Minwuia thermotolerans: one gene and its partner. The protein of the gene in region 2 interacts with the protein of the main gene of each other region in a pairwise test. Links are inferred from orthologs where the notes say so. Each region holds a gene or a part of one and is shown on either strand. Other genes may lie near its edges. The genes, in order: CWC60_RS22015 and grxD.

Region 1 (14,801 bases), on a different replicon or contig from region 2:
CCTCGGATCAGGTCCGAGGGCGGCATGAAGGGGCGCGTTGCCGGGCCCCTTCATGCCGGATTCCGCGCCAGCATCTGCCGCGCGATGATGATGCGCTGCATCTCGTTGGTGCCCTCGCCGATGCACATCAGCGGCGCGTCGCGGAAATAGCGCTCGACCGGGAACTCCGCCGAATAGCCATAGGCGCCGTGGATGCGCATGCATTCGGTGGCGTTCTCCAGCGCGGTCTCGGAGGCGAAGAGCTTGGCCATTCCGGCCTCCATGTCGCAGCGTTCGCCACGGTCATAGGCCATGGCCGCGTCCAGCATCAGCAGTTCCGCCGCGCGCCGCTTCGTCGCCATGTCGCCGATCTTCAGCTGGATCGCCTGGTGCTCGCCGATGGGTTTGCCCATGGTCTCGCGGATCTGGGCGTATTCGACCGCGCGGTTGAGCGCCGCCGTCGCCACGCCGACGCCGCGGGCGGCGATGTTGATGCGGCCCAGTTCCAGCCCGCCGACGGTCTGGTGGAAGCCCCTGCCCTCCACGCCGCCGATCAGGTTTGCCGCCGGCAGGCGGTAGTCCTCGAAGATCAGCTCCGCCGAATCGATGCCCTTGTAACCGAGCTTCTTCAGCTTGCGGCCAGTGGTGAAGCCCGGCCCCTTCTCGGCGATGAACAGGCTCATGCCCTTGTGGCGCGGTTCGATGTCCGTGTCCGTCTTCACCAGCAGGGCGACGGCCCCGCCCTCGATGCCGTTGGAGATCCAGGTCTTGCCGCCATTGACGACATAGTCGTCGCCGTCGCGCACCGCCTTCGTGCGGATCGCCTGCAGGTCGGTGCCGCAATGCGGTTCGGTCAGCGCCAGCCCGCCGCGCAGTTCGCCCGAAGCGAAACGTGGCAGGAAGCGGTTCTTCTGCTCCTCCGTGCCGAAGCGCTCGACCGCCGCCGCCATCATCAGGTGCGAGTTGAAGATGCCGGTCAGCGACATCCAGGTCTCGGAGATCGTGGCGACGATCTTCGCATAGGTCTGGGCCGGCAGGCCGAGGCCGCCATATTCGGCCGGGATGGTGGCGCCGAACAGGCCGAGTTCCTTCATCTGCGCGACCATTTCGTGCGGATATTCGTCGGCGTGCTCCAGATCGAGCACCTTGTCCTCGACATCGCGCCTCAGCCAGACGCGGATCGTGTCGAGCAGCTGGCGTTCGTCCGCCTCGCTGATCTCCGCGCCGGTACGGCTGCGTATGATCTTTTCCATGTCTGCGACCCTCCCCGTCGTTTCATGGATAGTTGACCCCCGCCGGCCATGCTAGGCGAGAATCCGGATATCCATGAGAACATAGCCATGCTGCTGTCGGAACTGCTGGAAAAACGCGATTGCCTGCTGGCCGACGGCGCGACCGGCACCAACCTGTTCGCGATGGGGCTGCCGCCGGGCCATGCGCCCGAAGCCTGGAACGCCGACGAACCGGACAAGATCCGCGCGAACTACCAGAGCTTCGTCGACGCCGGCTCCGACATCATTCTCACCAACACCTTCGGCGGCACCCGCTATCGCCTGATGCTGCATGGGCTGGAGGACCGGGCGGAGGAACTCAACCGCCTCGGCGCGGCGCTGGCCCGCCAGGTCGCCGACGCCGCCAACCGGCCGATCGTCGTGGCCGGCTCCATGGGGCCGACGGGCGAACTGATGGCGCCGCTGGGCCGGATGACCCACACGGATGCGGCCGCGGCCTTCGCCGAACAGGCGCGCGGCCTCAAGGCCGGCGGCGCCGACGTCGCCTGGATCGAGACCATGTCGGCGCCCGAGGAAATGCGCGCCGCCGCCGAGGCCGCCATCGCCGAGGGGCTGCCCTATGTCTACACCGCCAGTTTCGACACCGCCGGCCGGACGATGATGGGCCTGCCGCCGGAGCTGCTGGCCGGCGTGGCGGCCACCTTGCCCGTCCCGCCGGTCGCCTTCGGCGCGAATTGCGGCGTGGGCGCCTCCGATCTGCTGCTGGCGGTGCTGGGCATGGCCACCGAGACCGGCGTCGTCATCGCCAAGGCGAACTGCGGCATCCCGCAGATCCGCGGCGACAAGGTGGTCTACACCGGCACGCCCGAGCTGATGGCCGCCTATGCCCGCTTCGCGCGGGACGCCGGCGCGCGCATCATCGGCGGCTGCTGCGGCACCACGCCCGAGCACATCCGGGCGATGCGGCTCGCCCTGGACACCAGCGAGCGCGGCCCGCGTCCGGACCTCGCGGAAATCACCGCGGCCCTGGGCCCCCTGATCGCGCCGCCTGCCGCCAACACCGAGAGCATCCGCCACGTTCGCCGGCGCCGCCGCGCCTGAGACCAATCCCTGACGCGCGGCATCTTGTTCAGGTCACGCGATGATAGCGGGCGGTGAGTCCGAAGCCGGACCATTCGAGCCTGAGCCATGCGCCATCGGAGCCGTACCAGACATCGAAGGCGCGGCTGGTGTCGACGAAATAGCGCCTGGCCGGACGCTCCTGTCCCAGCGCCTCGATGATCTCCAGGCCTCGATAGGCAATGTCGACGGGGCGGATGACGCCGGTCGCGACGTCGAGGAAACGCGCCCGCTCCACCGCCGCCGGCCGCCAGAAGGCCGAGGTCGGCCACATGTCGCCGTCCACCACCCGGTCGCCGGCGCGGCGGCTCTGCACCGCGATCCGCCCCTCCGAGTTCCGCTCGGCGACCACGTGGTCGCGGTTGTCGCCGTCGACGGTGCGGGATTCGAGACGCAGCAGCCGGTCGCCGCGCCAGGTCTCCTCGGCCTGCTGGCGATAGTCGAACACGGTCACGAACATCAGCCGCACGCGCATGGCCACGTCCACCGTCACCCGAAGGTCGCCCGCGGCGTCGCGGCGGAAAGCAAGCCGGTGGTGACCGACCGACTGCCCGGCGATCCGCACATCGAAGTCGATGTCCCAGGCCGCCGGCGCGGCGGCGAAGGCCGGCGCCGCGAGGCTCGCGGCCGCGCCGACCAGGAATGCGCGTCGGTCGATCATGGTCATAATCTGGTAAGCCGCTTTGGATTTCCGAGTGCACGCCCAACATGAGGAAGGGAATGAACGGAGCCTGACCGAATGATTCCGCTGCATGACGACGCGCCGGCACACCGCACGCCCTGGGTCGTACGCTCGGTGGTCGGCCTGTGCGTCCTCGTCTTCCTCTATCAGCTGGTTCTCGACGAGCGCGCGGAAGTCGCGCTGATCTACCAGTTCGGCATGATCCCGGCCGCCCTGTTCGGCCACGGCGCCCTGCCCGCGGATCTGGCCGTGGTTCCGCCGGCGCTGACCCTGGTCACCACAATCTTCCTGCATGGCGGCTTCATGCACCTGATCGGCAACATGCTGTTTCTCTGGGTCTTCGGCGACAATGTCGAGAGCGCCATGGGTCACTGGCGGTTTCTCGCCTTCCTGCTGCTGACCGGCGCCATCGCCGCGCTGTGCCATGGCCTGTGGGACACGACCTCGGAAGCGCCGCTGATCGGCGCCTCGGGCGCGGTCTCCGGCGTGCTGGGCGGCTACATCATCCTCTATCCCAGGGCCCGGATCCTGGTCGGCATCCCCATCGGCTTCCTGTTCATCCCGCTGCGCCTGCCGGCGCTGGTGCTGCTGGGCCTCTGGTTCGGGCTGCAGGTCCTCAACGTGCTGCGCGTCGGCAGCGAGAGCGACCCCATCGCCTGGTTCGCCCATGTCGGCGGCTTTCTGGCGGGCGCGGTGCTGGTGCTGCTGTTCCGCGACCGCGATCACCCGATCCTGTCGAAGGAGAAGGAGATGGCCCTCGCCCCCTTCGGCAAGGACGCTGCGATCCGCATCCTGCGGCCCGAGCCGCATCCGGACTCGCCCTACAAGCGCGGTCCCTGGGGCTGAGATGCTGCAAGCGGCGCCGCCAACGCCTCAGACCAGTATGGTCTCGGCCTCCGCCGGGGCATAGCAGGCAACCGGCGAGCCGCGTTCGGACAGCATGCGCTGCGCCGCCTCCAGCTTCGCATCGATGGCGGCGTCGTTCTGGTCCGGGTCGTGGTGGAACAGGTAGAGCCCCTTCACGTCGGCCTGGCAGGCCAGTTCCACCACCTGGCTGAGACAGGAATGGCCCCAGCCGATCTTGGAGCGGTATTCGTCGTCGGTGTAGGTCGTGTCGGTGACCAGCATGTCCGTGCCGCGCACGAAATCGGCCAGGTTCTGCATGTAATCGGGCGCGTGATAGTCCGACTCCGGCAGGAACATCTCGTTGTCGGTGATGTAGCAGAACGACCGTCCCGCATAGTCGACCCGGTAGCCCAGGCAGTATCCCGGATGGGACAGCAGCATGGTCTTCACCGGAATGCCGGAGACGTCGTACTCGCCCTCGCGCAGATCGCGGTAGGTCACACGGGCGCCGAACTCGCGCACGGTGATCGGGAAGTAAGCGCCGCTCATCTGTTCCGAGACCAGCTTCTCGATGCCCATGGAGCCGTGCATCGGTCCCAGCACCTCGTAATCGTTGCCGGGAATGAACAGCGGCGCGAAAAACGGCAGGGCGTTGATGTGGTCCCAGTGCGGATGGGAGATGAAGATCTTCCCCTCCGAGCGGGTCTTGCCTTCGGCCATCAGGCTGGAGCCGACCTCGCGGATGCCGCTGCCGGCGTCGAAGATGAAGAACTGCCCGCGCGGGAAGGAGAGCGTCACGCACGAGGTGTTACCGCCATATTTGAGGCTGTCCGGCCCGGGCTTGGGCAGGGTTCCCCGCACGCCCCAGAACTTCACCGCGATCCTGTCGGAAAGCACACGCTCGACCGTCTTCAGGAAGCTGTCGGCCTTGATCGGCTTCAGGATGTAGGCGTCGGCGCCCAGCTCCATCGCGCGGGCGCGGTCGTACTCGAAGGCCTTGCCGGAAAAGACGAAGATGCGCATCTCGTCGAAGGACGAATCCTCGCGCAGCTTCTGCGTCAGCTCCATGCCGTCCATCTCCGGCATCATGACGTCGGTCAGCACCGCGTCCGGCCGGTCGCGGCGCACCGCTTCCAGCCCCTCGATGCTGGAGGCGAAGACGCTGACCTCGTAGCCGGCGCGCTCGAGCACTGCGCGCGCGTGTCCGGCGGTCAGGCGATCGTCGTCGATGATAACGAAGCGTCCGCTGGCCAATAAACTGTTCCCCTCATGCGCGGCCGCGAGGCCGCCGTTCCCCTCGGGCGAAAATGAACGATCTTGGGAACATATGCAATTTCAGGTCCGCGGCGGTCAGCCGCCGAAGACCCGCTGCAACAGCGCCGTGGTGCGTTCCGCCGGATTGTTGCGGATCGCCGCCTCCTCGCGCGCCAGGTAGTGGAAGATGCCGTCCAGCCCCAGGGTGAGCACGTGATCGGTAAGGTCGGCCCGCAGATCCGGCACCATCGGCATGCTGCGGAACTCGCCGACAGTCTGTTCGTAGGTCTCTATCGCGCCGACCTCGGCCAAGCTTTCGTCTACCACCGGCTTCATCTCGGCGCGCAGACCGGGCGTCATCTGACGGCGGAAATACTGCGTCGCCGCGTCGTCGGGACCGTTGAATATTTCCATGACGTCCTGGATCGTCATCGCCTCGACGGCGTCGACGAACAGCGGCTTCGCCCTGGCCGCCGCGGTCTCCGCCGCGCGGTTGAGCCGGTCCTCCAGCGCATCCAGCTGGTTCGACATGCCCAACCGGCCGAGGATCGACTGGGCCCTGGCGAGGTTCTCCGGCAGCGGGATGTGGATCGCCGGATCCGCGTCGAAACCGCCGATGGCGCTGACCTGATCGACCACCCGGCCCGAGCCGACGCGCAGCGCTTCCTTCAGGCCGGCGCCGATCTCCGAGCGGCTGAGGCCGCCCTGCCGCTCGCCGCCCGCGGCGGGCGCTTGCTTCACGGCGCCGCCCAGCAGGTCCTTCGCCTTGCCGAACAGGCCGTCGGCCTGCACCGGACCCGCGATGGCGCAGAGCAGCACTGGCAGTATGAACATGCGGCGCATGGCCGAACCTCTTGATCGATGGGACCGGAAGCCATGGTCGCAGACAGGGATGCGCGGGGAAAGCCGAAGACCACGGCGGCCGACACGGCATGGATTGGGGGGTCGGGGATCCTGATTACCGCATCAGCCGCCGGGAGCCTTCCGGCTGACCGACAGTCAGCAAGTAGCAGGCCATGCGACCGCCCCCGGCGCCGCCGTGCGGCAGACTGTGAGCGAAGATTCATCTAACCGATTGCGGCGCCGGGATTCTTTTTTTCCGAGCAATCCGGGCGTGGAGGCCCGCGGCGGCGTCCGGCTGGCGGCCCGCCCGTAATCCGGGTTCCCCCGCCCGACGCGGATCGCAAACTGACAGCCATTTGGTTCGGGCCGACGCGGGGCGCAGGTGCAAATTGCGATTCGCCTGTCGCGGGTGCGCCGGCCGGCCGGTTCAGCTCTTCTTGCGGAACGCGTCCAGGGAGACGACCTCGCCCTGCTTCTCCTCCTCGGCCGGCGCCTCGTCGGAGATCTCGTCGGCCTCGTCGCTGTCGCCGCCGACGGGCAGGTTCCGGGCCGGATCCACCGGACCTTCGGCGGGCGCCCATTCGCCCTGGGGCTGGAACTGCAGCCCGAACTGGACGCTGGGGTCGGCGAAGGAGGTGATGGCCACGTATGGCACCCGGATGCGCGTCGGCAGCTTGTTGAAGCTGAGCGAAACCTCGAAGGCCTCGTCGCCGATCTCCAGATCCCAGTACTGGTGCTGCAGGACGATGGTGATATCGCTGGGATAACGCTCCAGCAGATGATCGGGCAGTTCCACGCCGGGGAACCGCGTCAGGAACGTGACATAGAAATGATGGTTGCCGTGCAGCCCGTCCGTCGCGGCCTTCTGCAGCGCTGCGCGGACCACGCCGCGCAATGCGTCTTCGACCATTTCGGAATAATTCATCCGAGCCTCCCGGACCTTTCGGCCCACGCCCCCTTCTGGCCGCCCCCACGGCGGCGCGAATTCAGTGGGGGACTTCTGTTGCCCGGCGTCCCCCGTGCCGCGCTTACCTGGCAATATTAGGCAGCGAGCGCCATTTCGTTGTCATTGGCACTTGTGAAAACGGCCCGATAACGGCGGAGCCATTCCGGGCGAAAACCACGTCTTTACCACGCACGTCGATCCTGTTTCGCCCCCATGAAGCCCCCGCGAGGCGGGAAATTGGTGGAGGCGCCGGGTACTGCCCCCGGGTCCGTTACGCTTATTCCACGTAGCGTTTATCGCCATAGTCGGTCACCCGACGCCTGCAATATAAGCACTTGGCAGGAATTTTCCAGCGCGCCGAAGAGCCCCTTCGGCGGACGGCCGCGAATCGGCTTATGATCGCCGCTCCCCTGGCTACGGAGCATCACGACATGCCGCTTTCCGCCCAACAGCTTCGCGAGATCGAGGAACAGCGGGCCGAGGCGACCCCGACGCGGCGCGCGGTCTCGCCGGCGCTGGAGGAAATGCTCTACCGCCCCATCGAGGTGCTGGACCACGGCTTCGTGCGGGTCATCGACTACATGGGCGACGACGCGGCGGTGGTTCAGGCCGCGCGCGTTTCCTACGGCCGCGGCACGCGCAAGGTCAGCCAGGATTCGGGCCTGATCAATTACCTGATGCGCCACCGGCACACCACGCCGTTCGAGATGTGCGAGATCAAGTACCACGTGAAGCTGCCGATCTTCGTAGCCAGGCAGTGGATCCGCCACCGCACCGCCAACGTCAACGAATACTCCGCCCGCTACTCCATCCTGGACCGGGAGTTCTACATCCCGGCGCCGGCGCAGCTCGCCGCCCAGTCGCGGTCCAACCGCCAGGGCCGGGGCGACGTGCTGCAGGGGGAGGAGGCGGAGCGCGTGATGCGCCTGCTGCGCGAGGATTCGGAGCGCGCCTACGAACACTACCAGGAGATGCTGAACGAGGACGACGCCGGCGAGCCGCTGGACGCGGAGCGCTGCGGGCTGGCGCGGGAGCTGGCGCGGATGAACCTGTCGCTCAACTTCTATACCCAGTGGTACTGGAAGACGGACCTGCACAATCTGATGCATTTCCTGTCACTGCGCGCCGACAGCCACGCGCAATATGAAATTCGCGTCTACGCGGATGCAATGATGGAGACGCTGCGCGCCTGGACGCCGCTGTGCGCCGCCGCCTTCGAGGAATACCGCATGGGCGGCGCGCACCTGTCGGCGAAGGGCGTGGCGGCGCTGCGCCGGATGCTCGACGGCGAGGCCGTGACGCAGGAAAACAGCGGTCTTTCGGCGCGCGAATGGCGGGAAATGATGGCCGCGCTTGGCCGCGGCTGAGGCTCGCCGCGCGCCGGAGCCGGACGCGAAAGGCATGATCGCCCGCCGGCGCGCCCGGCGGCACGGTATTTGCCTCCGCTCAGGTGGGCCATCATTGCCTTGATGGGTCAGAGGGGCTAGAGGGAAGGGGTTTCCGTGCGTGTCCGCAGCCGGCAGGAAAGAGACGTTTTGCGATGAGCGAACCCAGCGGCGAGTCCCGTGCCGATAGTCCGGACGCGGCGATGACGGAACGCTTCGACCGCTGGCTCCAGGCCTTCGGCAGCGCCTGGCAGAACCGGAACGCCGAGGAGATGGCGGCGCTGTTCGCCGGCGACGGCGGTTTCTTCGAGACGCCCTTCGGCCCGCCCTGCCGTGGCCGCTCCGAGATCCTGGCCCACTGGCAGGAAGCCCTGGGGCGCCAGGACAACGTGGTCTTCATGTACAGGACGATGGCCGTTCGCGACGACCTGGGCGTGGCCCGCTGGGCGGCCCAGTTCGATCTCCCCGAGGCCGGACTCCGGCTGGAGTTCGACGGCGTCATCGAATGCCGCCTCGCCGCCGACGACACCGCCCGCCTGGTGCGCCTGTGGTGGCACGACCGCGAGGCGCCCAGGCGCAAGCAGCCCGCCTGACTCGTCGCATTTACCTTCGCGCCCGCGCCGTTATCATCGTCCCTCGCATCGAAGGGGAGGATGAGACATGGCGGTCAAGGTCTATGACTGGCTGGCGAAGAACGCGGCGTTCCGCGGCGACCACCTGGCAATGTGCGACCTGGCGAGCGAACGGCGCTTTTCCTACAGGCGCGCCAACGACCGCGCCGGCCGGGTCGCCACCTGGCTCAGGGAAGATTTCGGCATCGGGCGCGGCGACCGCGTCGGCGTGCTGGCCCCCAACACCACGGACGTACTGGAAATCCAGTTCGCCTGCGCCAAGCTGGGCGCGGTCTTCCTGCCGCTGAACTGGCGGCTGACGGTCCCCGAGCTCTGTTTCATCGCCCGGGACGCCGGTCCGAAGGCGCTGATCCACGGCGCCGAGTTCGCCGACAGCGCCAGGGCCGTGGCGGCGGAAGTCGGCATCCCGCATCTGGCGCAGACCAATGGCGACGGCTCCGATTCACCCTATGAGCGCGGCATCGCCCGCCACCTGGTGCCGACGGAGATGGTCGACCTCGACCACGACGATCTCTGGACCATCATGTACACCTCCGGCACCACGGGTCTGCCCAAGGGCGCCATGATCACCCACGGCATGACTTTCTGGAACACGGTCAATCTGGGCCTGCCGCACCGGATCACGCCGGACGCGGTGCAGCTCACCGTGCTGCCGCTGTTCCACACCGGCGGTCTCAACTGCTACACGAACCCCGTTCTGCATGCCGGCGGCACGGTCCATGTGATGAAGGCATTCGACCCCAAGGCATGTCTGGACCTGCTCACGGACCGCAAACTTGGCATCACCCACTTCTTCGGCGTGCCCGCGAACTACCAGTTCATGGCGCAGCAGCCCGAATTCGAGACCGCCGACCTCTCCGGGGTCCGGATGGCCGGCATCGGCGGCGCGCCGTCATCGCTGTCGCTCCTCGAAACCTGGGACCGGAAGGGGCTGGGCCTGGCGCAGGGTTTCGGCATGACCGAGACGAGCCCGTCCGTGCTGGTGCTGGACGCCGCCGACGCCATGACCGCGCCCGGCTCCTCGGGCAAGCCGGTAATGCACAACGAGGTGCGGATCGTCGACGAGAACGGCGAGGACGTGGCGCCCGGCGAGGTCGGCGAGCTCTGGGTCCGGGGGCCGAACATCACCCCCGGCTACTGGAACCGTCCGGAGGCGACGGCCGAGACCATCACCGACGGCTGGCTGCACACCGGCGATGCCACGCGCATGGACGAGCGCGGCTTCTACTACATCGTCGACCGCACCAAGGACATGTACATCTCCGGCGGCGAGAACGTCTATCCGGCGGAGGTCGAGAACGTGATCTACCAGCTCGACGGCATCGCCGAAGCGGCCGTCATCGGCCTGCCCGACGACAAGTGGGGCGAGATCGGCTGCGCGGTGATCGTGCTGAAGAAGGGCGCCGAGCTGACCGGAGAGGCGATCATCGCCCACTGCCGGCGGAACCTGGCCACCTACAAGACGCCGAAGCGGGTCGAGTTCATCAGCGAGTTGCCGCGCAACGCCACCGGCAAGGTGCTGAAACGGGAACTGCGCGACAGCATCGGCAAGGCCGACGCGGCCTGAGCCGTCAGGCCGCCTCCGCCGGAGTCAGGGTCTCCAGCGAGAGCGCATGCACGCGCTCGTCCAGTTCCGCCTTCAGGGCGCGGTAGACGGCGCGCTGCCGGGCGACGCGGTTCTGACCGTCGAAGGCGGCCGAGACGATGCGGACGTGAAAATGGGTCTCGCCCTCCGGGCGGTAGCCGGCGTGTCCGCGGTGCTTTTCGGAATCGTCGCGGATCGTCAGTTCGGCAGGGCTGAAAGCCGCGTTCAGCTTGCTCTCGATCCGCTCGCGATAGGTCATGTCGTTTCCTTTTCGGGGGCGCGGTCTGTCGCGCCTGTCAAGCTTGTTCGTTGCTCCGGCCGCCACCATACTCCGCAGCATGCTGAGAGGCCGGAACAAGAAATATCAGACCAGCGCGGAACGCAACCGCCCCATCGAGCGGTTCTGCGACCGCGACGACTGCGAGGCCGAAGGCGCCTTCCGGGCGCCGAAATCGCGCAATCCGGCCGACGGCTATCACCATTTCTGCCTCGACCACGTGCGCGAATACAACAAGTCCTGGAACTACTTCGACGGCATGAGTGAGGTGGAAGTGGAGAACTTCCAGCGGTCCGTTCACTGGGCGCACCGGCCGACATGGAAGCTGGGCGAGCGCGTCTCGCGCCGCTTCCACCCGGACGATCTGCGCGACCCGTTCGGCCTCTACGACCATCCGGAGACGCCGCCGGAGCCACGCCCGAATCCGGAGAAGCGCTTCACGGCCGCGCAGCGCCGCGCGTTCAACGTATTGCAGATCGAACCGACCGACGACTTGCGTGAGGTCAAGCTTCGTTATAAGCAACTCGCCAAACGCTTTCATCCTGATGCCAATGGCGGCGATCGCGGCTATGAGGATCGGTTGAAGCACATCAACGAAGCCTATGGCGTGCTGAGCGCCAGTCTTGGCTGACGGACCTACTTCCCGTTCCACGATCAGGGATTACGCATGACCTCCACCGACTATGCCGCCGACCTGCCGACGCTGCCCAAGGGGCTCCCGGACATGACCGTTTCCGTGCGGCAGGCGTTCGGAATCGATAGCGATATGGAAGTGCCGGCGTTCTCGGAGTCCACCGACCGCGTGCCGCAGATGGATCCCGCCTACCTGTTCGACCATGACACCACGCTGGCCATTCTGGCCGGCTTCAAATACAACCGCCGCGTCATGATCCAGGGCTTCCACGGCACCGGGAAGTCGACCCATGTGGAGCAGGTTGCCGCGCGCCTGAACTGGCCCTGCGTGCGCGTCAACCTGGACAGCCACATCAGCCGTATCGACCTGGTTGGCAAGGACGCCATCGTCCTGCGCGACGGCCAGCAGGTGACCGAGTTCCGTGACGGCATCCTGCCCTGGGCGCTGCAGAACCCCGTCGCCATGGTGTTCGACGAGTACGACGCCGGCCGGCCGGACGTGATGTTCGTGATCCAGCGCGTACTGGAGCATGACGGCAAGCTGACCCTGCTGGACCAGAACCGCGTGCTGAAGCCGCACAGCTGCTTCCGGCTGTTCTCGACCACCAACACCATCGGACTGGGCGACACCACCGGCCTCTATCACGGCACCCAGCAGATCAACCAGGGCCAGATGGACCGCTGGAACATCGTCACCACGCTGAACTACCTGGAGCACGACGCCGAGTGCGACATCGTGCTGGCCAAGGCGCCGGCCTACGACACCGCCAAGGGCAAGAAGGCCATCAGCGCCATGGTGAACGTCGCCGACCTGACCCGTGCGGGCTTCGTCAACGGCGACATCTCCACGGTCATGTCGCCGCGCACGGTGATCACCTGGGCGGAGAACGCCGAGATCTTCGGCGATATCGGCTTCGCCTTCCGCGTCACCTTCCTCAACAAGTGCGACGAGATGGAACGCCCCATCGTCGCCGAGTACTACCAGCGCTGCATGGGCAAGGACCTGCCGGAATCCGCCGCCAGCGTCACGGTGAACTGAGGCAGGCTTGAGCAAGGGCAAGGAACCACCGACCGAACCGTTCAAGCGCGCCGTCGCCGCCGCGCTGCGCGCCGTCGCCGAGGAGCGGGACGCGGAGGTCACCTATGGTCCGGAGACGCCCGCCCTCCGGGGCAAACGCGTGCGCCTGCCCGTGCCCAGCCGCCGCATGGAAAAGGCCGAGCTGGCCCAGATCCGCGGCGCCGCCGACGCCTTCGCGCTGAAGCTGAAGCATCACGACGCCAAGGTGCATCGGCGGAACCTGCCCCAGGGCGGCACCGCGCGCGCGATCTACGAGAGCATCGAGCAGGCCCGCGTCGAGGCGATCGGCGCGAAACGCATGTCGGGCGTGGCGGAGAACCTGAACGCCGCGCTGGAGGAGCGCTGCCGCGTGCGCGGCTACGGCCGTCTGCGCGACCAGTCGGAGGCCCCGCTCTCCGAGGCGGTCGGCTTCATGCTGCGCGAGGCGCTGGGCGTCCAGCCCCTGCCCGACGACGCGCGCAACGTGCTCGACCTGTGGCGCGACGAGCTGATGGAGAAGGCCGGCGGCGACGTCTCGGAACTCCTCGACAATCTCGACGACCAGGAAGGCTTCGCCAGGGCCGCGCGGCAGCTGATCCGCGATCTCGGCTACATGGAGGACGAACCGGCCGAGGGCGAGGAGGACGATCAGGACTCCGAAGAGGACAACAGCGAACAGCAGCAGCAGTCGGAGCAGGAAAGCGAAGAGGGCAGCGATCAGGCCTCCGAGCCCCAGTCCGCCGAGCAGGGCGACGGCGATGAGGGCGCCGACGAGCAGGGCGAGCAGGTCCAGGCCGCCGGCGAGGACGAGATGGAGGGCGACGGCGAGGAGGCCGGCAAGGGCAAGCGCCCGGTCTACCCGGACGATTTCGCCAACGATCCCGAGCGCAAGCAGTACCGCCCCTTCACCACCGCCTTCGATGAGGTGATCGAGGCCACCGACCTCTGCGACGCCGAGGAACTCAGCCGTCTGCGCGGCCAGCTCGACCAGCAGCTCCACAGCCTGCAGACAGTGGTCGCCAAGCTGGCCAACCGGCTGCAGCGCCGCCTGATGGCGAAGCAGAACCGCTCCTGGGAGTTCGACCTGGAGGACGGCTATCTCGACACCTCGCGGCTGGCCCGCGTGGTCGCCAACCCGGTCCTGCCGCTCAGCTACAAGATGGAGCGGGACATGGATTTCCGCGACACGGTGGTGACGCTGCTGATCGACAATTCCGGCTCCATGCGCGGCCGCCCGATCACGGTAGCGGCCATGTGCGGCGACATCCTGGCGCGCACGCTGGAGCGCTGCGCGGTGAAGGTCGAGATCCTGGGCTTCACCACGCGCGCCTGGAAGGGCGGCCAGTCGCGGGAGGCCTGGCTGGCCGCGGGCAAGCCGCCCAACCCGGGCCGGCTGAACGACCTGCGCCACATCGTCTACAAGCCGGCCGACGCGCCCATGCGCCGCGCACGCAAGAACCTCGGCCTGATGCTGCGCGAGGGGCTGCTGAAGGAGAACATCGACGGCGAGGCGCTCGGCTGGGCGCATGACCGCCTGATGGCGCGGCCGGAGCAGCGCCGCATCCTGATGGTCATCTCCGACGGCGCCCCGGTCGACGATTCCACGCTTTCGGTGAACGCAGGCAACTATCTCGACCGCCACCTGCGCCAGAGCATCGAATGGATCGAGAAGAACTCGCCGGTCGAACTGATCGCCATTGGCATCGGCCACGACGTGACCCGTTACTACCGCCGGGCCGTCACCATCGTCGACGCCGAGCAGCTCGGCGGCGCGATGATGGAGAAGCTGGCGGAGCTGTTCGACGACGACACGGGGGCCGCCAGCCCGCAGCCCCGCCGCCGGCGCAGGACCACGGGCGCGCTGGTTTCCTGAGGCCGCGCCGACGCGCGCTTTGCGCTTCGGCTCCTGCGGCCCCATATCCCCCCGACACGTCTGTCGAAGAACGAGAACGGGGGAATCCGCCATGTACATCTCGCCCACGCTTGTCGAAGGTCTGATCGCCCTGATCGGCGGCATCGCCATCCTGATCGCGCCCAGGCTGCTCAACTACATCGTCGCCGCCTATCTGATCATCGTCGGCGCAGTGACGCTGATCGGTCTCGCCTGACCGACCGGCCGGGGCCGAAACGAAAAGGGGCCCGGCGCGAACGCCGGACCCCGGATCGGTTGCAGAAGACGCGGAGCGTCAGGGGATCATGGTCGTGTCGCTGCCGAGGACACCCTTGATGTCCTCGAGCTGCGACAGCTTCTCCTCGATCGCCGTACGCTTCTCCTCGTCGTCGCCGGCGTCCTCCAGATCCTCGCGCGCGTTCCGGATTTCCTGATCCAGA
Region 2 (14,799 bases):
ATGATCTCGTCGGGCACGCCGCCATCGGCAGCGACCGCGCCCTCGGCGATCACGCGCCGCAGCGCCTGGCTGGGCAGGATGCCCGTCGTGCGGGCGCGGGGGGCGGCGGCCTCTGAAGTCATGGCGATGTCAGATACCGGTTCCGGCCGCTCCGGACAATGACTTGCTGACGCGCCGCGCTTGAAAGCCCGCGGGATTCTGGTGTTTATCTGGCGGGAGAAGATCAGGAACCGAAACCCGCCGGAGAGACGCCCCGATGAGTGCCGACGCCTATGCCCGCGACCTGGACGCCCAGCCCGCCAACTACCAGACGCTCTCGCCGCTGAGCCTGATCCGGCGGACGGCGGCGGTCTATCCGGACCATCCGGCGGTGGTCCACGGCGACCTGACCCGCACCTGGGCCGAGACCTACGAACGCTGCGTGAAGCTCGCCTCGGCGCTGTCGAAGCGCGGCATCGGGAAGGACGACACCGTCGCCATCATCTGCCCCAACATCCCGGAGATGTACGAGGCGCATTTCGGCGTCGCCATGACCGGCGCCGTGCTCAACCCGCTGAACTACCGCCTCAGCGCCGGCGAGATCCGTTTCATCCTCGACCACGGCGAGGCGCGCGTGCTGATCTGCGACACCGAGTTCGCGCCGATGGTGAAGGAGGCCCTCGACGGCGTCGGGAACCGGGACCTGATCGTCATCGATGTCGACGACCCGCAGGGCCCGGGCGGCGAGCGGCTGGGCGAGAGCGACTACGAGGCCTTCATCGCCACCGGCGATGCGGACCTCGCCTGGCAGATGCCGGCCGACGAGTGGGACAAGATCGCGCTCAACTACACCTCCGGCACCACGGGCAACCCGAAGGGCGTCGTCTACACCCACCGCGGCGCCTATCTGAACGCCATCAACAACGCCGTCACCTGGGGCATGGGCAACCACGCGCGCTATCTGTGGACGCTGCCCATGTTCCACTGCAACGGCTGGTGCTTCCCCTGGACGGTGGCCGCGATCGCCGGGGTGAACATCTGCCTGCGGCGCGTCGAGGCGGCGACGATCTATGACGCCATCGCCCGCCACGGCGCCACGCATCTCTGCGGCGCGCCCATCGTCATGCAGATGATCACCGGCGCCACCGACGATCAGAAACAGCCCTTCGACCAGACCGTGCACATGATGACGGCCGCCGCGCCGCCGCCGGCCTCGGTGCTGGCGGAGATGGCGCGCCAGGGCTTCCAGGTCACCCATGTCTACGGCCTGACCGAGACCTACGGCCCCTGCGTGGTCTGCGCCTGGAAGGACGAGTGGGACGGCCTCGACGACGACGCCAAGGCGAAGAAGAAGGCGCGCCAGGGCGTGACCTCGGCGATGCAGGAGGACCTGATGATCGCCGACCCGGAGACCATGCAGCCCGTGCCGCGGGACGGCGAGACCATGGGCGAGGTCTTCATGCGCGGCAACATCGTCATGGCCGGCTACCTGAAGAACCCGAAGGCGTCTGCCGAGGCGTTCCGGGGCGGCTGGTTCCACTCCGGCGATCTCGGCGTCTGGCACCCGGACGGCTATATCGAGCTCAAGGACCGCTCCAAGGACATCATCATCTCCGGCGGCGAGAACATCTCCTCCATCGAGGTCGAGGACACGCTCTACGGCCACCCGGCGGTCGCCGCCTGCGGCGTGGTCGCGAAGCCGTCGGAGAAGTGGGGCGAGACCCCCGTCGCCTTCATCGAGCTGAAACCCGGCAAGCAGGCCACGGCAGACGAGATCGTCGCCTTCTGCCGCGAGCGCCTGGCGCACTACAAGTGCCCCCGCGAGGTCGTCTTCGGCGAGATTCCGAAAACGTCGACGGGGAAGATCCAGAAATTCAAACTTCGGGATATGACGAAGTAAACGCAGACGGTTCAGGCGCGCGGGGGTTGGCGGGGCCGGCCCGCGCGCCCCGGCACTGAGTCACGCGGGATGGGGATGGTCTGGCTGGCCCGCGTGCCCTTCTCCCAACGTCTGAGGTTCAGGCGCCCACCCCCTTGGTGTCATCCCGGCCGTAGCGCGGGGCCATGGCTGGTCCGCGTTACTCATTTTCTATGTTCGATTAGGGAGCTTGGGGTTAGAATGTTAGAAACAGTTCGCGACCTATCCCGAGAGAGTTGGAAATGGCATCAAAAGGTCAGCATGTAATTCCCAGCGGCGGGAAGTGGATAGTTCGTAGAGCTGGCTCGTTGAGGGCTTCGAATACGTGTAATACATATGCAGAAGCGTTGTCAAAAGCAACAACAATAGCCAGAAATCAGGGGTCGGGTATTTTTGTTCATGGTAAGGATGGAAGAATTGTGAGGCATATACCGGTTTCCAAAGGGGGGAGCAAAAGCAAATAGCAATATAATGGAGAATGCCAATCCAGATTTTGATAGAAGTGTTTTTCTCAATTGTCCATTCGATGAAGATTATCGACTGATATTGCGAAACATTTTATTCTGTCTTGTATATTGCGATATGGTCCCAAGAATTGCCTCAGAGGACTCAGATTCCGGAAAGCATAGGCTTGATAAAATTCTGCACATGATAGAATCTTGTAAATTTTCAATTCATGACTTAAGTCGTTGTCGCGCGACAACAGCTGGCGAAATCTCTCGAATGAATATGCCTTTTGAATTGGGGTTGGATTTTGGCTGCAAGCAATTTTATGGATATGACTGTGACAGTAAGAAAATATTGATATTGGAATCAGAGAAATATCAATATCAAAAATCAATTTCAGATATTGGTGGATGTGATGTTCTGCATCATGAAAATGAACCCGGCTTGGCTGTCAGAAGAGTTCGGGATTGGCTGAGAGGTTGTGGCATCTCTGTGCCAGCCGGTGCTGATGCGATTACCGGAAAATGCTTGGAATTTGATGAATGGAATTATGACAAGCTCAGCGGGTCAGATTTCACAGACGATGATATAGATAATATTACTATTCCCGAACTGATTGAAAATATGCAAAAATGGAAGGAGTTGAGTAAATAGACCACGCTACATTTTTCTGCATTGACAGACTGCGCGCGCCCTCACGCGTGCGCCATCTCTCCCGCTCCGCCTGATCTGGCCCGCTCCAGCCGCAGCCAGAACAGCCCCAGGATGAGCAGGTTGACCACCCCGCCGCCGGCGGCGGTGGCGTAGCTCCAGAAATAGTCGCCGGCATAGTCGAAGATCGCCCCGCCGGCCCAGGCGCCGGTGCCCATGCCGAGCCAGCCGAAGAAGACGATCCAGCCCATCGATTGCGCCGCGACGCGGGCCGGCAGCAGCATCCGCCCCGCCACCAGGATCGAGGCCATGTCGCCGGAGTAGAACAGGCCGAAGGCCGCGGCCAGGACATAGGTCCAGATCAGGTCCTCGGTGACCGGGAACAAGAGAACCAGCGCCGTCTGTCCGCCCGACATGATCATCCAGCCGGGCACGGGGCCGACGATGTCGGCGACCTTGCCGCCCAGGATGCGCCCGGAGATGCCGGCGATCATCAGCACCGAAAGGACGGAGGCGGCGAGCTCCGGGTCGACGCCGCGGTCGGAAACCAGGGCGACGACATGGACGATGGGCACGGTCATGCAGACGCAGCAGAAGAAGGCGGCGGCGCAGATCCACGGCATGACCTGGCGCGGCGCGAGGCTGGTCGCGGCGGCCGCCTCGATGCTGAGCGCCGGGCCGCCCTGGCGCGCGGCCTTCGCGTCGGCCCGGCTCTGGATCCGGGCCGGCGGGTCGCGCACCAGCATGGCCAGCGGCAGGCCGATCACCAGGAAGGCGACGCCGAGCACGGCGTAGGCCGTCTGCCAGTCATAGGCCGAGATCAGCAGCCGCGCGGCATAGGGACAGACCGCCTGGCCGAAGGCGCCGCCCGCGGCCATCACGCCGATGGCGAGGCCCTGATTGCGGGTGAACCAGAAGCCGGTGGTGGCGAAGATCGGCGTGCCGGCGGCGGCGTTGCCCAGCGCCCCGAAGGCGAAGTGCATCAGATAGTAGTACCAGAGTTCCCCGGTGAAGCTCAGGCCGAAATAGCTCACCCCCATCATGGTGACGCCGAACAGCGCGATGCCGCGCCCGCCCCGGCGGTCGGCCAGCCAGCCCCAGAAGATGCCGAAGGCGGCGGCCGCGACGGCGACCGAGGTATAGCCCAGGGAGACCTCGCCGCGGGTCCAGCCGAACTCGGCCTCCAGCGGCTTCAGGAAGACGCCGACCGAGCCGATGCCGCCGAAGGCGAGGCTGACCAGGCCGAAGCCCACGGCCACCATCACCCAGCCATAGCCGTTGTCGCCGCGGTCGGTCTTTACCGTCCCGGTCATCAAGCGATCCTCCCCTGAACCGGGCGCATCCTGCCGCAGCCGGCGCGCCCGCGCTACCACGCGCGGCTCATGGCCCCATGCATGCGATGCTCGCGTCCTGCGCGGCGCGCCGCGATCCCTCTCCGGGTATTGCGATCCCCCTCCCCGACCCTCCCCCTTCCCGAAGGGGGAGGGAGAACGCGCCGGCGGTCTGCGGATCATTGCCCCCTGGGATCAGGGGGAGGTCGGCGCGAAGCGCCGGGAGGGGGTCGGGAATGGCGGAGTGGCTCCGGTGCGCGGGCCTCAGGGAATCCCTTGGCGTCCTGGGGCTTGACCCCAGGACCCAGTCCTTCGGTTCACTGGGCCCTTGGATCAAGTCCAAGGGCGACAAACTCGGCTGGTCTGTCCGGTTCGAAAACGCCCTACCGCGAGAGCAGTTCCTCGCCGCGGCCGAAGAGGTGGACGACCGAGCTGGCGATGTCGTCCCACATGGGGTCGGGGCGGCGGCCGGTGCGGTGCAGCTTCACGTTGAGGCAGGAGATGACGCCGAAGATGTAGCAGCCGAGCCCCTCGAAATAGTCGATGGCCTCGAAGCGCTCGCCCATGGCGTCCTGGTAGATCGCGGCCAGCTCGTCCACCGGCGGCACGTTCTTCGCCCCCCAGTCCGGGTCCCAGGCCTCCGGGTCGCCCATCATCATCAGCCAGCCGATGTCGAGCAGCTGCGGGCCGATGCCGGCCAGCTCCCAGTCCAGGATCGCCGCGATGCGGCCCTGATGGAACAGCACGTTGCCGGGCTGATAGTCGCCGTGGAACAGGCCCTGCGGTGAGGGCGGCATGGGCCGTTCGCGCAGGATGGCGGCGACGCGGCGGCCGCGCTCGATCCAGTCCGGCTCGTCGGTCTTCTCCAGGATCGCGGCCCAGCGCTCGATCTCGGCGGCCATGTCGCGCGGCTTCTCCCAGTCTGCCAGCTCGGCCCGCCAGTCGAAGCGGTGGATCGTGGCCAGCTCCCGCGCCGCCTGCCGCCAGCCCTCGGCGACGAAGCCCTCGAACTCGGGCGCCGGCTGCCAGATGATCAGCGTCTTCCCGGGCAGCAGCCTGGTCATCACGAAGGGCGTGCCGAACCAGTCCTCGCTGGCTTGCGCGTGCAGCACCGGCGGGACCTTGACCCCGGCCCGGCCCAGCGCGCGCAGCAGCGGCGCCTGGCGGTAGACGTCGGTGTTGCCCGACCGGCGCACGCCCTTCGGCGCCAGGCGCAGCACCACCCCCTCCACGTCCGCGCCGGCCCGCGTCACCGTGAAGCCGAAGCTGAGGCCGGCATGGCCGTCCGCCATGGGGCCGAAGTCCCGGATCCCGTGATCCGCGCCCCAGTGGGCGGCGACGAAGCGCGCCGCTTCGTCCCGCAGTTCGTCGTTCGCCTGGCTCATGCCACCTCCCCGGGGGCTCGCAACCGCTTTTCTCCGGCGATGATAGCGTTGTAGAAACATCCCTGTCTGCCCGGCCGTGCGCGCCGGGCCGGGGAAGGGGAGAGATCAATGGGCATTCTGGACGGCAAGGTGGCGCTGGTGACCGGCGCGGGGCGCGGCATCGGCCGCGAGGTGGCGCTGGACATGGCGAAGGGCGGCGCGAAGGTCGTGGTCAACGATCTGGGCGGCGGCGTCGAGGGCGAACAGACCGGGGAGAGCCCGGCCGAACAGGTCGTGGCCGAGATCAAGGCCGCCGGCGGCGAAGCGGTCGCCAACGGCGATTCGGTCTCCGACGCGAAGGGCGCGAAGGCGATGGTCGACTGCGCCGTCGACAGCTTCGGCCGCATCGACGCGGTGGTGAACGTCGCCGGCATCCTGCGCGACCGCATGTTCCACAAGATGTCGGAAGACGACTGGCGCGCGGTCATCGAGGTGCACCTGAACGGCTGCTACCTGGTCAGCCGCGCGGCGGTCGATCACATGAAGCCGCAGGGGTCGGGCGCGTTCGTGCACTTCACCTCGACCTCCGGCCTGCACGGCTCCGTCGGCCAGGTGAACTACGGCGCCGCCAAGATGGGCATCGCCGGCATGTCGAAGATCATCGCCATGGAGGGCCAGCGCTATGGCGTGCGGTCGAACTGCATCGCGCCCTTCGCCTGGACGCGGATGATCGAGTCGATCCCGATCACGTCCGAGGAGATGGCCGAGAGCTTCCGCAAGTTCAAGCAGAACGCAACCGCCGCGCATATCGCGCCGGTGGTGAGCTATCTCTGCTCCGACGCGGCGAAGGACGTCACCGCCAACATCTTCGGCGTGCGCGGCAACGAGATCTACCTGTTCAGCCAGCCCCGGCCGATCAAGACGATCCACAAGTCCGACGGCTGGAGCCACGACGCGCTGGCCAGCCAGTTCTACCCGTCGCTGAAGAAGGAGCTCTACGACCTCGACGGCACGGCGGAGTATTTCGACTGGGATCCGATCTGAGCCATATCCCCTCCCGGCCCCGCTGACGCGGAGCCACCCTCCCCCTGGCCAAGGGGGAGGGCAGGGTGGGGAATTCGGTCCCGGTGAGAAACAGAATGCGCGCGGTCCGGCCTGGCCACCCGCCCCTCGGGCGGTGACCCGAGGGTCCCCCGCGCGCCATGTGGGGAGGTCGAATTGAAAGCCATCATCTGCGAGACCGTCGGCTCGGTCGACGACCTGAAGGTCGGCGAACTGCCCGCGCCCGAAGCCGCGCCGGACGAGGTGATCATCGACGTCCATGCGGCGGCGCTGAACTTCCCCGACGTGCTGATGGCGGAGGGCAAGTACCAATACAGGGGCGAGCCGCCCTTCGCGCCGGGCATGGAATGCGCCGGCGTGATCTCGAAAGTGGGCGCGGGCGTGACGGGACTGTCGGTCGGCGATCGTGTGGCCGCCCATCCCATGATCGGCTGTTTCGCGGAACAGGTCCCCGCGCCGGCAGACTGGGTCTTCCCCATCCCCGACGAGATGGACTGGGAGACGGCGGCCGGCTTCCCCGTGATCTATGGCACCATCCGCCACGCGCTGGTGGACCGGGGCCGGCTGCAGGCGGGCGAGACCCTGCTGGTGCTGGGCGCGGCGGGCGGCACCGGGCTCGCGGCGATCGAGGGCGGCAAGGCCCTGGGCGCGCGCGTGATCGCCGCCGCCAGCTCCGACGAGAAGCTGGCGCTCTGCAAGGCCCATGGCGCCGATGTCCTGATCAACTATTCGCAGGGCCCGGAGCTCCGCCAGCAGGTCAAGGACGCCACCGACGGCAAGGGCGCGGACGTGATCTTCGATTCCGTCGGCGGCGATTTCAGCCACCAGGCGATCCGCTCGATCAACTGGGGCGGGCGCATGCTGGTCATCGGCTTCGCCGCCGGCGACATCGCGCAGCTGCCGGCCAACCACATCCTGATCAAGCAGATCGAACTTGTCGGCGTCGCCTATCAGGGCTTCGCCCGGCGCTTCCCCGAGAAGTGCCGCGAGAACATGGCGAAGATGTTCGGCTGGTGGCGGGAAGGCAGGCTGAAGCCCCATGTCGGCGGCGTCTGGAGCCTGGACGACGGCGTCGACGCGCTCCGCGCCATGCGCGACCGCAAGGCGCAGGGCAAGCTGATCATCCGCGTCCGGGAGGACTGAGACCGGGCGCCCGGCCGACGCCGGTCAGCGTCCCCTGTAGACGGGCTTGCGCTTCTCCGCGAAGGCGGCCAGGGCCTCGCGGTGGTCGTCGCTGTCCAGACAGAGCGGCTGGATCGATTCGCCGATCTGGAGGTGTTCGTCCAGACCGCCGCGGATCGCGCGGTTGAGCAGCATCTTGGTGAAGCCGAGCGCCCGCGGCGGGCCGTCGGCGAGACGCCGCGCCAGCGCGCCGGCCTCCTCCATCAGCGATTCGGGGGCCACCACACGGTTGACGAAGCCGAGCCCGGCCCCCTCCGAGGCCGTAAGCACCTCGCCCAGGGCGCAGAGCTCGTAGGCCTTGTGATAGCCGACCAGCGTCGCGAGGATCTGGCTGACCCCGAGCGGCGTCAGGCCGAGATGGATGTAGGCGGTGCCGAATTTCGCCCGCTCGGAGGCGACGATCATGTCGCAGGCCAGCGCCGTGAAGAAGCCCACGCCCATGGCATGGCCGTTGACCGCGGCGATGACCGGCTTGTCGGTCGCCGCAATCGCCTGGACCACACCGCCGAACTCGCGCCGGATGAACTCGTAGAGCTCGATCGGCCCGGTTTCGGCCTGCTCCATCTGCCGCAGGTCGCCGCCGGCGGTGAACGCCTTGCCGCTGCCGGTCAGCACGATCGCGCGGACGCGGCGGTCGGCGTCCGCCTCCGCCAGCGCCTTGCGCAGCTCGCCGGTCAGCCGGATGGAGAAGGCGTTGAGACTCTCCGGGTCGTTCAGCGTGATCGTCGCGACCGGCGGGTCGATTTCGAGACGGACCTTCCGCCATTCGTCCAGCGGCCCGCGTTCGTCGACCTGGTCCGCATAGGTCCTGCGTCCTGCGCGCTCGGTCATGGAGGCTCCTCTCGTCACTGCCCGCGCCGCCGCCCGTTGCGGAGGCCGGAAGCCGGTGTGCTGCCTGATGATGCTTCGGCCATTATACGGCCGCCGCCGCCGGCTTTCCAACCGGGCCGGGCGCGAGCCTTGCTTACGCGTCGGCGAGGCCGATGCGCTCCAGCACGTCGGTGGCGCGGTAGCCCTCGGGCACGCCCTGGACCAGCGCCACGTCGCCTTTTGCATTGTCGGTGCGCAGCTTCAGGATCGCCTGATAGCCCGGCGAGTCGTATCAGGCGCGGGCGCGCTCCATGTCCGCGAACTCCAGCAGCACGACGATGTCGTGCGGCCAGTCGCCCTCCAGCGGCTCGGTGCGGCCGCCGTGGATCAGGAAGCGGCCGCCATATGCGTCCAGGGTGGCGTCGATCTTCCGGATATAGCCGGCGATATCGGGGCCGTAGTTCAGGTCGCGCAGCGTGGCGATGGCATAGGCTGTCATGATCTCTCTCCTTGCGATGGGCGTCAGGCGGCGGCTGCGGACAGCCGGCGGAGCGCCAGGAACTCGATGGTCGCGAGCAGGGCGACGGCGGCGGCCTGCACGGCAATGAAAGCGTAGCCCAGGGCATTGGGCTCGACCCAGCCGGCGAGCATGAGCAGGACGGAACCCAGCACCCAGGCCTCGTTGCCGGCGATGATGATCCAGGCGGCGGCGCGCGAAGGCCGGGCGGACCGGGCGGTCAGCAGCATGAAGGCCGCGACGGGCAGCAGGGCGAGGCCGGCCCAGAACAGCAGGCCGCCGGGCAGGCCCGTCAGGCTGGCGACGAAGCCGGCGCCGGCGGCGAGCGCGACGCCCATGACGGCGCAGGTGACGCCGTCGGCGAGCACGGTGGCGCGGAGGATGGTTGCAGGATCGGCGGATGACATGTGGCTCTCCCTTTTTCCGCTCGGCCGCCGGGACCGTCCCCGGCGACGTGGCTGCAGGATCGCCGCGTCCCCGGGGCCGCGTCGATTACGCACCAGGTAATTGTGACGCCGCGCGTTTCGCCGCACTGTGGCCGCCATGACCAGCACCGAACATCCGCCCGCCGGCGGAATCCTGCGCCAGTGGCGGCAGCGCCGCGGCCTCAGCCAGCTCGAGCTCGCCGCCGAGGCCGGCGTCTCGCAGCGCCATCTGAGCTTCCTCGAGACCGGCCGCTCCGCGCCCAGCCGCGACATGGTCCTGCGCCTGGCCGAACAGCTCGACGTGCCGCTGAGGGAGCGCAACGCCCTGCTGGCCGCCGCCGGCTTCGCGCCGGTCTACCGGCAGCGCGATCTGGACGATCCCGCCCTGACCCCGGCGCTGTCGGCGGTGCGGCTGATCCTGGCGGGCCACGCGCCTTACCCGGCCATCGCCATCGACCGGCACTGGACCCTGATCGAGGCCAATGACGCGGCGCGCGCGATGATGGGCGCCGGCGATCCGAAGCTGCTGACGCCGCCGGTCAACGTGCTCCGGCTGTCGCTGCACCCGGACGGGCTGGCCGGCCGCATCGTCAACTACGGCGAATGGCGCGCCCACGTGCTGCAGCGGCTGGCGCGCGAGATCGACGCCTCGGCCGATCCGGCGCTGGCGGCGCTGGCGGACGAACTGAAGGGCTATCCCATGCCGCCGGGCGCGCGCATCCAGCGGCCGCCGGCGAAGGACCGCTTCGGCGGCATCGCCATTCCGCTGGAATACCGCACGGACGCCGGCGTGCTGTCCTTCATCTCCACCACCACGGTGTTCGGCTCCCCCATCGACATCAGTCTGGAAGAGCTGGCGATCGAGAGCTTCTTCCCCGCCGATCCGGCGACCGCCGCGGCCATGCGCGCCATGGCGGGCTGAGGGACCCGGCGCGCGGGAGGATGACAGACGCGCGGCGGGGCGGCAGATTCGCGCCATCGTCCGAATCGATGCCTGCCGGAGGCCGCCATGTCCCAGGAGCTCTACGCCGAAGCCTGCGCCGCGACGCCCGCGGTGGAGCGGTTCTTCCGTGTCGCGCCGGACGAATTCGAGAACTGGACCGCCTTCGGCGAGCGGATCGCGGCGAACGGCGTTCTCGAGCGCGTGGCGAAGAACGACTTCCCCATGTCGAAGGGCGAGCGGATGCTCTGCCTTGTCATCACCGCCAAGGCCGACTATGGCCATATCGCCGCCCGGGCCGAGCCCGATGTCTGGGGCTCCGGCGGGTTCTGGTCGATGGACCGGATCAATGGCCGGGTGGCGCTGAAGATCATCGCGGACGGGGTCTGGGACGAACCGGCCTGATCCGGCCCGGAGGGGGAGGAAGGCCTTGCGGTTTCTGGCGACCTGGATCGCGCATCTGGCGCTCAACGTGCGGCCCTGGCGGGGGCTGCTGGATACCGCGCTGCGCATGGACGGACGCAACGCCGCCGCGCTTGGCGGCAAGCTGCGCTATGGCCTGACCCCGGACTTCCGCGTGCTGGTGCTGCTGGCCGCCGAGGACCGGTCCTTCGCCGAAATCTACCGGGCGCATGCGAAGGATTCCCGCGCGCAGCTGCTGCAGGACCTGGTGCAGATCCACCTCTGCGGCGCGAAGCGCGATGGCTATTTCGTCGAGATCGGCGTCGGCAACGGCGTCGATTTCTCCAACAGCTACCTGTTCGAGACGGCGCTGGGCTGGCGGGGGCTGCTGGTGGAGCCGAACCCGGACTTCCATGCCGCCATCCGCGAGAGCCGCGCGGCGCGGCTCGCCACCGAGGCCGCCTTCGACCGTTCGGGAGAGAGCGTCCCCTTCCTGAAGCAGAGCGCGGGCGAGATGTCGGGCATCGCCGATTTCACGAAGAAGCGCCGCAAGGGCAGCGCCCTGACCATCGACGTGCCGACGATCCGCACCGACAAGCTGTTCGCGCGCGAGGGGGTGCCGGCCTTCGTCGATTTCCTGTCGGTCGACACCGAGGGCACGGAGTTCGAGATCCTCTCGGCGATCGATTTCGAGGCGACGCGCTTCGGCTTCATCGCCGTCGAGCACAATCACCACGAGGCCAAGCGGCGGAAGGTCCTCGAGCTGCTGCAATCGAAGGGCTACCGGCGCGTGCTCGACCACATCTCGCAGTTCGACGACTGGTTCGTGCCCGCCTGAGGGCGGCGTCTCAGAGTTCGAGGTCCCAGTTCTGGCCCACCAGGTCGACGCCGAAGCTGTGATGCGGCGCCTCGTCGACCAGCACGAACCCCGCCTTCTGGTAGATGCGCCGCGCGGCGTGCAGGCAGTCATTGGTCCACAGCGTCAGCTTCGTATAGCCCTTCGCGCGCGCGAAACGGATGACCTCGTCCACCAGCCGTTCGCCCAGCCGAAGCCCGCGCGCCGACGGATCCACCAGCAGCAGGCGGAGCTGCGCCGTCGCCCTGTCCTTCTCGACCACGAAGACCGAGCCCACGCGCTCGCCGTCGCGCTCGGCGATCCAGCAATGCTCCCGCGACGGCTTGAAATCCCGGATGAAGGCGGCGCCGATCTCGGCCACCAGCGCCTCGAACGTGCCGTCCCAGCCGAACTCGTCCGCGTAGATCTCGCCGTGGCGGGAGATCGCCCAGCCGACATCGCCCGGCCGGTGGCTGCGGATCACGTAAGGGGCGGGAGCGTCGGCCTCGGGGCCCAGCAGCCGGCGGACCCGGCTCATCGCCGCCGTCAGTCCCCGCCGTTCGGAGGGGGCGAGGGGCGCCAGCATATCGTTCACCTCGCGCGCCGAACGGGCGTCGAGTTCGGCGAACACGTCGCGGCCGGCGGGAGTCAGGGCGACGATCCTGGCGCGGCCGTCGCTTTGCGACCGGCGTTTCGCCACCAGGCCGCGCCGCTCGAGACTCTTCAGCAGGCGGCTGACATAGGCGGGGTCGAGCGCCAGGTCGCGGGCCAGCGCCGCCGCCGTCGCAGCCTCCCGATGCGCCAGCTCCCAGACCAGGCGCGCCTGGGGCAGGGGCAGATCGGTGTCCAGCAGGCCTTCCTTCAGCACGCCCAGGCGGCGTGTGTAGTAGCGGGTGAAATCGCGCACGGCCTCGACATCGCGGGCCGGGTCGGCGTGGGTCATCAGGGCCTCCCGAAGCATTTCGGGTATCTGGCCATCAGATAGCCGCTTTTGTCAATTAAATCATCGCAGGGCGCGGGCGGCGGTCGCGTCCCTTGTCATCCCCGATGGCCCGCAGGCGCTACTCGGAGATCGGGTGAATACGAACGCCCGCGTCCTTCCGTCGCTCGATGCCCGCGCGCCTCTCGGCGGCGGGCATGACAGTAACGAATGGCCGCTGCCCGGCCTGCGATGGACTTCGAGGGAACGGCGGGCTGGCGGACTGGCGGACTCAGAAGGTCCGCCGGCCGGAGCACATGAACACGGCGGGCTGGCGGACTCAGCAGGCGCGCGGGCCGGCCATGCCATCCCCCGCGCGCCATGTGGCGCTGGTGGTTATGCCGCCTGGTTGGTTTCGATGCCGTTCTGGCGGAAGATCTCTTCCAGTTCGCCGGATTCGGCCATCTCGCGGACGATGTCGCAGCCGCCGACGAACTCGCCCTTGACGTAGAGCTGCGGGATCGTGGGCCAGTCGGAATATTCCTTGATGCCCTGGCGGATATCCATGTCGTCGAGGACGTTCACGGAGCCGAACTTGACCCCGAAATAGCTCAGGATCTGAACCGTCGCCGCAGAGAAGCCGCACTGCGGGAAGACGGGGGTGCCTTTCATGAACAGCATGACGTCGCTGGATTTCACGGCTTCGTCGATGCGGTCGTGGGTGGTCTGGTCCATTGGTGTACTCCTGGTTCCGGCCGGGCCGTCAGGCCGGGGCCGAGGTCTGCAGGGCCAGCGCGTGCAGTTCGCCGCCCATCCGGCCGCGCAGGGCCTTGTAGACCATCTGGTGCTGCTGCACGCGGGACTTGCCCGTGAAAGCCGAGGAAACGACGTGCGCGGCGTAGTGATCGCCGTCGCCCGCGAGGTCGGTGATCGTCACCTGCGCGTCCGGCAGCGCTTCCCGGATCAGGGTCTCGATCTCGCCCGCGTCCATCGCCATCGCCACAATCTCCCTTCAGGCAGCCACGCCGCCGGACATGAACGCCGGCAGGGTCTTCTCGTGGGCGCCCCGCAAATCGGCGACCGATATGGTGAGCAGCCCCTCGACAGTCAAATCGCCGCCGCCGGTCGTCCCCAGCACCGTGGCGGGCGCCCCCGCCGCATTCGCCAGGGCCAGGACCTCGTCCGGCCGCGCCGTGGCGATACAATAGCGCGCCTGGTCTTCGCCGAACAACAGCGCGTGCGGCGCCGGGCCGCCTTTCTGCAGCCGCACCCTCGCGCCGACGCCGCCGGCGATGCACATCTCCGCCAGGGCCACGCCCAGGCCGCCATCGGAAAGGTCGTGGCAGGCCGCCACGAGGCCGTCCTGGATCGCCCGGCGCACCATGTCGCCATTGCGCCGTTCCGCGGTCAGGTCGACGGGCGGCGGCGGGCCTTCCTCCCGGCCCAGCAGTTCGCGCAGATAGAGGCTCTGGCCCAGATGGCCGGCGCTATCCCCGATCAGGATCAGCGTGAGGCCCGCTTCCGTCACGGCGATGCGGACCATCTTCGAGGAATCGGCCAGCAGGCCGACGCCACCGATCGCCGGGGTCGGAAGGATGCCCTTGCCGTTGGTCTCGTTGTAGAGCGAGACGTTGCCGGAGATCACCGGATAGTCAAGCGCCCGGCAGGCCTCGCCCATGCCTTCGATGCAGCCGGCCAGCTGGCCCATGATCTCGGGCCGCTCGGGGTTGCCGAAATTGAGGCAGTCGGTGATGGCGAGCGGCGTCGCGCCGACGGCGGTGATGTTGCGCCAGGTCTCGGCCACCGCCTGCCGGCCGCCCTCGACCGGATCGGCCAGGCAATAGCGCGGGGTGACGTCGGTGGAGATCGCCAGCGCCTTTTTCGTGCCGTGCACGCGGACCACGGCCGCGTCGCCGCCCGGCTTCTGGACGGTGTCGGCCATGACCGAGTGATCGTACTGCTCGAAGATCCAGCGCCGGCTGGCGACGTCGAAACAGCCCATCAGGCGGCGCAGCGC

The links.
Region 1: the proteins of grxD (region 2) and CWC60_RS22015 interact in binary tests that used the Escherichia coli proteins (3 or more experiments, as listed by UniProt). The link is inferred for Minwuia thermotolerans from one-to-one orthologs.

Annotation. Positions count from the first base shown.
Region 1 is NZ_PIGG01000076.1:106,159-120,959, reverse strand. What follows is about bases 9,127-12,079. They hold CWC60_RS22015 (BolA family protein), read right to left. Parts: upstream 10,763-12,079; coding sequence 10,490-10,762; downstream 9,127-10,489. Other genes in these bases: cobS (cobaltochelatase subunit CobS), read left to right, coding at 11,448-12,079; CWC60_RS22010 (J domain-containing protein), read left to right, coding at 10,842-11,411; CWC60_RS22020 (acyl-CoA synthetase), read left to right, coding at 9,127-10,485. In the rest of the region: CWC60_RS22070 (acyl-CoA dehydrogenase family protein), read right to left, coding at 51-1,232; bmt (betaine--homocysteine S-methyltransferase), read left to right, coding at 1,320-2,312; CWC60_RS22060 (DUF6134 family protein), read right to left, coding at 2,341-2,991; CWC60_RS22055 (rhomboid family intramembrane serine protease), read left to right, coding at 3,070-3,858; CWC60_RS22050 (response regulator), read right to left, coding at 3,886-5,112; CWC60_RS22045 (DUF4197 domain-containing protein), read right to left, coding at 5,209-5,955; CWC60_RS22040 (SspB family protein), read right to left, coding at 6,383-6,880; thyX (FAD-dependent thymidylate synthase), read left to right, coding at 7,333-8,268; CWC60_RS22025 (YybH family protein), read left to right, coding at 8,442-8,879; more of CWC60_RS22020, read left to right, coding at 8,947-9,126; more of cobS, read left to right, coding at 12,080-12,452; cobaltochelatase subunit CobT, read left to right, coding at 12,460-14,343; CWC60_RS21995 (DUF3096 domain-containing protein), read left to right, coding at 14,435-14,578; CWC60_RS21990 (F0F1 ATP synthase subunit epsilon), read right to left, coding at 14,657-14,801. UniProt on the Escherichia coli protein: Transcriptional regulator that plays an important role in general stress response. Has many effects on cell morphology, cell growth and cell division. Acts by regulating the transcription of many genes, including dacA (PBP-5), dacC (PBP-6), ampC and mreB.
Region 2 is NZ_PIGG01000050.1:7,043-21,841, reverse strand. What follows is about bases 11,849-14,799. They hold grxD (Grx4 family monothiol glutaredoxin), read right to left. Parts: upstream 13,518-14,799; coding sequence 13,179-13,517; downstream 11,849-13,178. Other genes in these bases: purL (phosphoribosylformylglycinamidine synthase subunit PurL), read right to left, coding at 13,795-14,799; CWC60_RS15790 (BolA family protein), read right to left, coding at 13,546-13,779; CWC60_RS15800 (bifunctional helix-turn-helix transcriptional regulator/GNAT family N-acetyltransferase), read right to left, coding at 11,877-12,806; CWC60_RS15805 (FkbM family methyltransferase), read left to right, coding at 11,849-11,866. In the rest of the region: CWC60_RS15865 (2'-deoxycytidine 5'-triphosphate deaminase), read right to left, coding at 1-122; CWC60_RS15860 (acyl-CoA synthetase), read left to right, coding at 257-1,879; CWC60_RS24420 (DUF2188 domain-containing protein), read left to right, coding at 2,140-2,361; CWC60_RS23320 (hypothetical protein), read left to right, coding at 2,369-2,998; CWC60_RS15850 (MFS transporter), read right to left, coding at 3,040-4,308; CWC60_RS15845 (phosphotransferase family protein), read right to left, coding at 4,710-5,711; CWC60_RS15840 (SDR family NAD(P)-dependent oxidoreductase), read left to right, coding at 5,820-6,734; CWC60_RS15835 (NADPH:quinone oxidoreductase family protein), read left to right, coding at 6,909-7,895; CWC60_RS15830 (enoyl-CoA hydratase/isomerase family protein), read right to left, coding at 7,920-8,765; CWC60_RS23930 (DUF1330 domain-containing protein), read right to left, coding at 9,037-9,243; CWC60_RS15820 (hypothetical protein), read right to left, coding at 9,267-9,668; CWC60_RS15815 (helix-turn-helix domain-containing protein), read left to right, coding at 9,805-10,608; CWC60_RS15810 (hypothetical protein), read left to right, coding at 10,696-11,031; more of CWC60_RS15805, read left to right, coding at 11,057-11,848. UniProt on the Escherichia coli protein: Monothiol glutaredoxin involved in the biogenesis of iron-sulfur clusters.